2 regions of the Streptomyces sp. NBC_00442 genome follow, and region 1 is predicted to be linked to the other one. Evidence: riboswitches for the same ligand, from Rfam matches in the RefSeq annotation. Region 1 holds a riboswitch; the other holds the start of a gene.
What was found. A riboswitch is a leader RNA that binds a small molecule or an ion and turns the genes downstream of it on or off. The one in region 1 is predicted to bind cobalamin.
Positions count from the first base shown of each region.

Region 2: another riboswitch for cobalamin. It lies ahead of OG432_RS09755 (ribonucleoside-diphosphate reductase subunit alpha); the one in region 1 lies ahead of OG432_RS27385 (cobalamin biosynthesis protein).

Region 1 is NZ_CP107918.1:6,116,024-6,119,425, reverse strand. Features, by position in the region: gene OG432_RS27395 (inorganic phosphate transporter) at 1-621, shown strand, start outside; gene OG432_RS27390 (hypothetical protein) at 656-880, shown strand; cobalamin riboswitch at 982-1,120, shown strand; gene OG432_RS27385 (cobalamin biosynthesis protein) at 1,217-2,173, shown strand; gene OG432_RS27380 (cobyric acid synthase) at 2,155-3,402, shown strand, end outside.
Region 2 is NZ_CP107918.1:2,208,571-2,211,972, reverse strand. Features, by position in the region: gene OG432_RS09755 (ribonucleoside-diphosphate reductase subunit alpha) at 1-1,483, opposite strand, end outside; cobalamin riboswitch at 1,609-1,731, opposite strand; gene mctP (monocarboxylate uptake permease MctP) at 1,788-3,402, opposite strand, start outside.

The sequences.
Region 1 (3,402 bases):
CTGCACCCGGGCGCCAACCCCCCGCTGTGGGTCATCGTCTCGGCCGGTCTGGCCATCGCGATGGGCACCTACCTCGGCGGCTGGCGCATCATCCGCACCATGGGCAAGGGCCTGACCGAACTGCGTCCTCCGCAGGGTTTCGCCGCCCAGACCGGCGCCGCCACCGTCATCCTCGCCTCGTCGCACATCGGCTTCTCGCTCTCCACCACCCAGGTCTGCTCGGGTTCGGTGATGGGCGCGGGCCTCGGCCGCAAGGGCGGTGTGGTCCGCTGGTCCACCGCGACCCGGATGGCCGTCGCCTGGATCCTGACGCTGCCGGCCGCGGCACTCGTCGGCGCCGGAGCGGAGTTCCTCACCCGGCAGGGCACCTGGGGCATCGCGGCCGTCGCGGTCCTCCTGATCGCCGGCTCGGGCGTCATCTGGAAGCTGTCGCGCCGCCAGCCGGTCGACCATCACAGCGTCACCCCCGACGAGGCCCCCGCGGCCGAGCCCGTCGGTGTCGTCACCACCGCGATCGCCGCGGTCGCCCCGCCGCCCACCGCCCTGGCCGTCGCGACCGATCTCAGGGCCACCATCCAGGCCCCGGCCCCCGTCGACCCGCCCACCCCGGCCACGGTCTGACCGGCCGCCGACCAGGTACAGGTAAGGAATCCTCATGCACATCGACTGGGCAGCCCTCGGCTCCGTCTTCGGCGTCAGCCTCGCGGTGACCGTCGGCCTGGTGGGTCTGTTCACCCTCGGCATCGTCGGCCTCACCAAGCGGGAGGCCGCGGCGTCGGGCACCGCGGGCAACGCGGCCATGGCCCGCACCGGCGCGTACGTCTGCTTCGCGCTCTGCGCGGCGGCCGTGGCGTACGGGATCCACCTGATCGTCGCCTGACCCGCACGCACCACACGAACCGCCCCCCGGCTCCGGCCGGGGGGCGGTTCGCCGTGGCGCAGGACACTCTCTCGCGCCGCAGGTCAACGGCAAGTTGACGGCTGTTCTCGCAGCGTGGTGGACTGCACCGGCCAGCTACGGCGGCAGCAGAGGAAGCCGGTGAGAATCCGGCGCGGTCCCGCCACTGTCACCGGGGAGCGATCCCCGTGAGCCAGGAACTCTCACCGCCGGTCACGTCGTACCAGGGCGCGGACACCCTGAGTGAGGACACACCGCCATGCGCGCCTGCCCGTCGAGATCTTCCGGCCCCTTCCGCGACGCCCCGGCGCGCTGATCGTGCGGGCCGATCGCACCTTCGTCTACGGCTCCACGGCCGGACTCATCGGCGACCTCCTGCTCGGCGATCCGCGCCGCGGCCATCCGGTCGCCGCGTTCGGCCGGGCGGCCGGCGCCGTCGAACGCGCCCTGTGGCGCGACCACCGCGGCTGGGGCGCGCTGCACACCGTCGTGTGCGCGGGCGGCGCCGCGGGCCTCGCCGCCCTGCTCTCCCGTGCCGTACGGGAGAGCCCCGTCGCGACCGCCACACTGACCGCCGCCGCGACCTGGAGCGTGGTGGGCGGCACGTCGCTGGGCCGCGAGGCGCGGGCGATCGGCGGGGCTCTGGCCGCGGGCGACGTGGAGTCGGCCCGGGAACGCCTTCCGCACCTGTGCGGGCGCGACCCGCAGTCCCTGGACGCCGACGGCATCGCGCGCGCCGTGGTCGAGTCGGTCGCAGAGAACACGTCGGACGCGGTCGTCGGCGCCCTGGTGTGGGGCGCGTTCGCGGGCGTGCCGGGCCTCGTGGGCTTCCGGGCGGTCAACACCCTGGACGCGATGGTCGGACACAAGTCGGCGAGGTACCGCGGGTACGGCTGGGCCTCGGCGCGCCTGGACGACGTGCTGGGCTGGCCGGGCGCCCGGCTCACCGCCGCCCTCGCGGCGCTCGCGGGCCCCGACTCCCAGGGCGCGGTGCGGGCCTGGCGCGCCGACGCCGGCCGGCATCCGAGCCCCAACGCGGGCCCGGTGGAAGCCGCGTTCGCGGGCGCGCTCGGCGTGCGGCTCGGCGGCACGCTCTCCTACGCCGGGCGCGTCGAGCACCGGCCGGTCCTGAACGCGGCGGGCCGCGCCGTCGAGGTCCGGGACATCGAACGGGCCGTACGGCTCTCGCGCACGGTGAGCGGGCTGACGCTGGCCGCCGCCGTGGTGGCGCGGGCCGCTGTGAGGAAGGGACGTACATGGGTGGCGGGCTGCTGATCGCGGGCACGACATCGGACGCCGGCAAGAGCGTCGTCACGGCCGGGATCTGCCGCTGGCTGGTGCGCCGGGGCATGAAGGTCGCGCCCTTCAAGGGGCAGAACATGTCGCTGAACTCGTTCGTCACGCGCGAGGGCGCGGAGATCGGCCGGGCCCAGGCGATGCAGGCGCAGGCGGCCCGCGTGGAGCCGACCGCGCTCATGAATCCGGTGCTGCTCAAGCCGGGCAGCGACCGCTCGAGCCAGGTCGTCCTCATGGGCAGGCCGGTCGGGGAACTGAGCGCCCGGGGCTATCACGGGGGACGCCAACAGACGCTCCTGGAACCGGTGCTGGACTGCCTCGCGGAGCTTCGGGGCACGTATGACGCCGTGATCTGCGAGGGGGCGGGCAGCCCGGCCGAGATCAACCTGCGGCGCACCGACATCGTCAACATGGGCATCGCGCGGGCCGCCCGGCTGCCCGTGGTCGTGGTCGGCGACGTCGACCGGGGCGGGGTCTTCGCCTCGTTCTTCGGTACGACGGCGCTGCTGAGCCCGGAGGACCAGGCGCTGGTCGCCGGCTACGTCGTCAACAAGTTCCGCGGCGATGTCACGCTCCTTGAGCCCGGCATCGAGATGCTGCGCGGCCTCACCGGACGCCACACGTACGGGATCCTGCCGTACGCCCACGGTCTCGGCATCGACGAGGAGGACGGCCTGCGCGTCTCGATGCGCGGGACCGTGCGGGAGTCGGTGGTGGCGCCGCCGGTCGGCGCGGACGTGCTGCGGGTCGCGGTGTGCGCGGTGCCGCTGATGTCCAACTTCACCGACGTGGACGCGCTCGCGGCCGAGCCCGGCGTGGTCGTGCGGTTCGTGGACCGGCCCGAGGAGCTCACCGACGCCGACCTCGTGGTGGTGCCCGGCACGCGCGGCACGGTCCGCGCCCTGGAGTGGCTGCGCGAGCGCGGTCTCGCTGCGGAGCTCGCCCGGCGCGCGGCGGCCGGCCGCCCGGTGCTCGGGATCTGCGGCGGCTACCAGCTGCTCGGCGAGCACATCGAGGACGACGTCGAGTCGAAGGCGGGCACGGTGGCGGGCCTCGGGCTGCTGCCGGTGCGGGTGCGGTTCGCCGTCGAGAAGACCCTGGCGCGTCCGGCCGGCGAGGCGCTCGGCGAACACGTCGAGGGGTACGAGATCCACCACGGCGTGGCCGAGGTCCTGGGCGGGGAGGCGTTCATGTCCGACGACCGGGGC
Region 2 (3,402 bases), 3.9 Mb from region 1:
AGAAGTTGATGTCGACGACGCGGTCGAGGAACGTCACGGCGGTGCGGACGGTCTCGTCGAGCCGCTCCCAGTCGATGCCGTCGCCGACGACGAACGCGCCGAGGTTGACCGAGCCGAGGTTGCACACGGCCGTCTCGCCGTCGTCCGTCACCTCCAGGATCTCGGTGCACAGGTTGGAGGAGTGGACCGTGTGGCCGGGCTCCGCCGTCTGGTTGGCGGTGCGGTTGGAGGCGTCCTTGAACGTCATCCAGCCCTGGCCGGTCTGCGCGAGGGTGCGCATCATGCGGCCGTACAGCTCACGCGCGGGCATGGTCTTCTGGGCGAGCCCGGCGGCCTCGGCCTTGCGGTAGGCGGCGTCGAACTCCTCGCCCCACAGGTCGACGAGCTCGGGCACGTCGGCCGGCGAGAACAGCGACCAAGAGGAGTCGGCGTCGACACGGCGCATGAACTCGTCGGGGATCCAGTGTGCGAGGTTCAGGTTGTGCGTACGGCGCTGGTCCTCGCCGGTGTTGTCGCGCAGCTCCAGGAACTCCTCGATGTCGGAGTGCCAGGTCTCCAGGTACACCGCCGCCGCGCCCTTGCGCCGGCCGCCCTGGTTGACCGCGGCGACCGAGGCGTCGAGGGTCTTGAGGAACGGGACGATGCCGTTGGAGTGGCCGTTGGTGCCCCGGATCAGCGAACCGCGGCCGCGGATGCGGGAGTACGAGAGCCCGATGCCGCCGGCGTGCTTCGACAGGCGCGCCACCTGGTGGTAGCGGTCGTAGATGGAGTCGAGCTCGTCGAGCGGCGAGTCGAGCAGGTAGCAGGACGACATCTGGGGGTGGCGGGTGCCGGAGTTGAAGAGCGTGGGGGAGGACGGCAGGTAGTCCAGGCGGCTCATCAGGCCGTACAGGGAGGCCACTTCGTCCAGGGCGCGGACCGACTCGTCCTCGGCGAGGCCGGACGCCACGCGCAGCATGAAGTGCTGGGGGGTCTCGACGACCTTGCGGGTGATCGGGTGGCGCAGCAGATAGCGGGAGTAGAGGGTGCGCAGCCCGAAGTAGCCGAAGCGGTCGTCGGCGCCGTCGGCGAGCGCCGCGTCCACCAGGGCGTTCAGACGGTTCGCGTGCGCGCGGACGAACTCGACGGTCCGGTCCGCGATCAGGCCCTCGCGGTGGCCGACCTCGACCGAGCCGGAGAACGACACCGCGCCCTGGGTGGCGGCCTCTTCGGCGATGGTGACCGTGAGCAGGCGGGCGGCGAGGCGGGAGTACGCCGGGTCCTCGGAGATGAGCCCCGCGGCCGCCTCGGTGGCCAGCTCGCGCAGCTCGGCCTCGTCGGAGCGGGCGTTGCGGCCCCGCAGCGCCGCGGCGGCGACCCGGCCGGGGTCGGTGTCCGGGAGGTCGGCGGTGAACTCGGTCAGGGTCCGCAGCAGCGCGGTCCCGGGGGCATCCGCGAGTTCATCGGTGATCGCTGAAGCGGGATCCGCTGGGGCGATGGTCACGTGGGGGCACTCCCTCGCTCGGCACGGGGCCTGCGGGGGAGGCGTCGGCGCGCGTCGGGGCAGCCCTCGGCACGTCGTCCACCGGCCCAACCGCGAGGCCCGGACGTCTGGCACCCGGGTCGGTCGAGCCGGATGCGCCGTCGGCAGGTCTTCGGACTCGGCCCGTACAAAGGGGTACAGGTCATACCGTTGCGGGACAGTTCCGGATTCTCACCGGATTCCCCTGCGGCGACAGCGAGCACGAGCATACATGTGGGGGGTGCCTGATAAGGCACCCCCCACATGTTGTGTCGTTCAGTGGACCTCAGTGCGCGGTGCCCGCCGTCGCCGGGGGCAGTTCCGTGACGACGCCCGGGTCGCCCGCGTCCGCCGTGTAGTCCTCCGGGGAGGTCTCGTCGACGCCGTCGGGGGCCTTCACCGCGCGCAGGACGAAGGTCAGGACCACGGTGACGACCACGTTCATCACGAACGCCGTGAGGCCGATGTAGCCGATCTCACCGATGCCCGGGATCTCCTTGGAGGAGCCGCCGAAGTGCTTCTGGGTGGGCGAGCCCACTCCGTACGCGGCGAGCGTGCCGTAGACCATGCCGACCGCCCAGCCGGCCAGCAGCGCCCAGCGGTGGAACCAGCGGGTGAACAGGCCGCCGACCAGGGCCGGGAAGGTCTGCAGGATCCAGATGCCGCCCAGGAGCTGGAAGTTGATGGCGACCGTCTTGTCCATGGTCAGGACGAAGACCAGCGCACCGACCTTCACCACGAGCGAGACCAGCTTGGAGACCTTGGCCTCCTGCGACGGCGTCGCGTCCGGCTTGATGAAGTCCTTGTAGATGTTGCGGGTGAAAAGGTTCGCGGCCGCGATGGACATGATCGCCGCCGGAACCAGCGCGCCGATGCCGATGGCCGCGAAGGCGACGCCCGCGAACCAGTCGGGGAACATGTCCTCGAAGAGCTGCGGGATGGCCAGCTGGCCATTGCTCACCTTGACGCCCGCCGCGATCGCCATGAACCCGAGCAGCGCCAGCAGACCCAGCATCAGCGAGTACAGCGGCAGGATCGTGGTGTTGCGGCGGATGACGTTGCGGCTGCGCGAGGAGAGCGTCGCCGTGATCGAGTGCGGATACATGAAGAGCGCGAGCGCCGAGCCGAGCGCGAGGGTGGCGTAGGTCCACTGACCGGCGTGGCCGGGCACGAGCGCCCCGGTCGGCTGGTGGGTCTTCGGGTTCGGCGTCGCGAACTTGTGCTGCGCGGCGCTGAAGATGGCGTCGAAGCCGCCCAGCTTGATCGGGATGTAGATGATCGCCACCGCGATCACGAGGTAGATCAGGCCGTCCTTCACGAACGCGATCAGAGCGGGCGCGCGCAGGCCCGAGGAGTACGTGTACGCGGCGAGCACCGCGAACGCGATGAGCAGCGGAAGGTCCTTGACGAACCAGTTGCCCGACTCGCCGCCCACGCCCATGACGTCGAGCACGGCCTGGATGCCGACCAGTTGGAGCGCGATGTACGGCATCGTGGCGAGGATGCCGGTGATCGCGACCGCGAGGGAGAGACCCTTGGAGCCGAACCGGCCGCGGACGAAGTCCGATGTGGTCACGTAGCCGTGCTTGTGCGAGACGGACCACAGGCGCGGCAGGAACGTGAAGATCAGCGGGTAGACGAGGATCGTGTACGGGACGGCGAAGAAGCCGGCCGCGCCGGCCGCGTAGATCGCCGCGGGGACGGCCACGAACGTATAGGCCGTGTAGAGGTCGCCGCCGAGCAGGAACCAGGTGACCCAGGTGCCGAACGACCGCCCGCCCAGGCCCCATTCGTCGAGACTCGCCTCGTTCTCGGCCTTGCGCCAGCGGGCGGCCATGAAGCCGATCACGGTGACGGCCACGAAGAAGAAGATGAAGACGCCGAGTGCGACGCCGTTCACG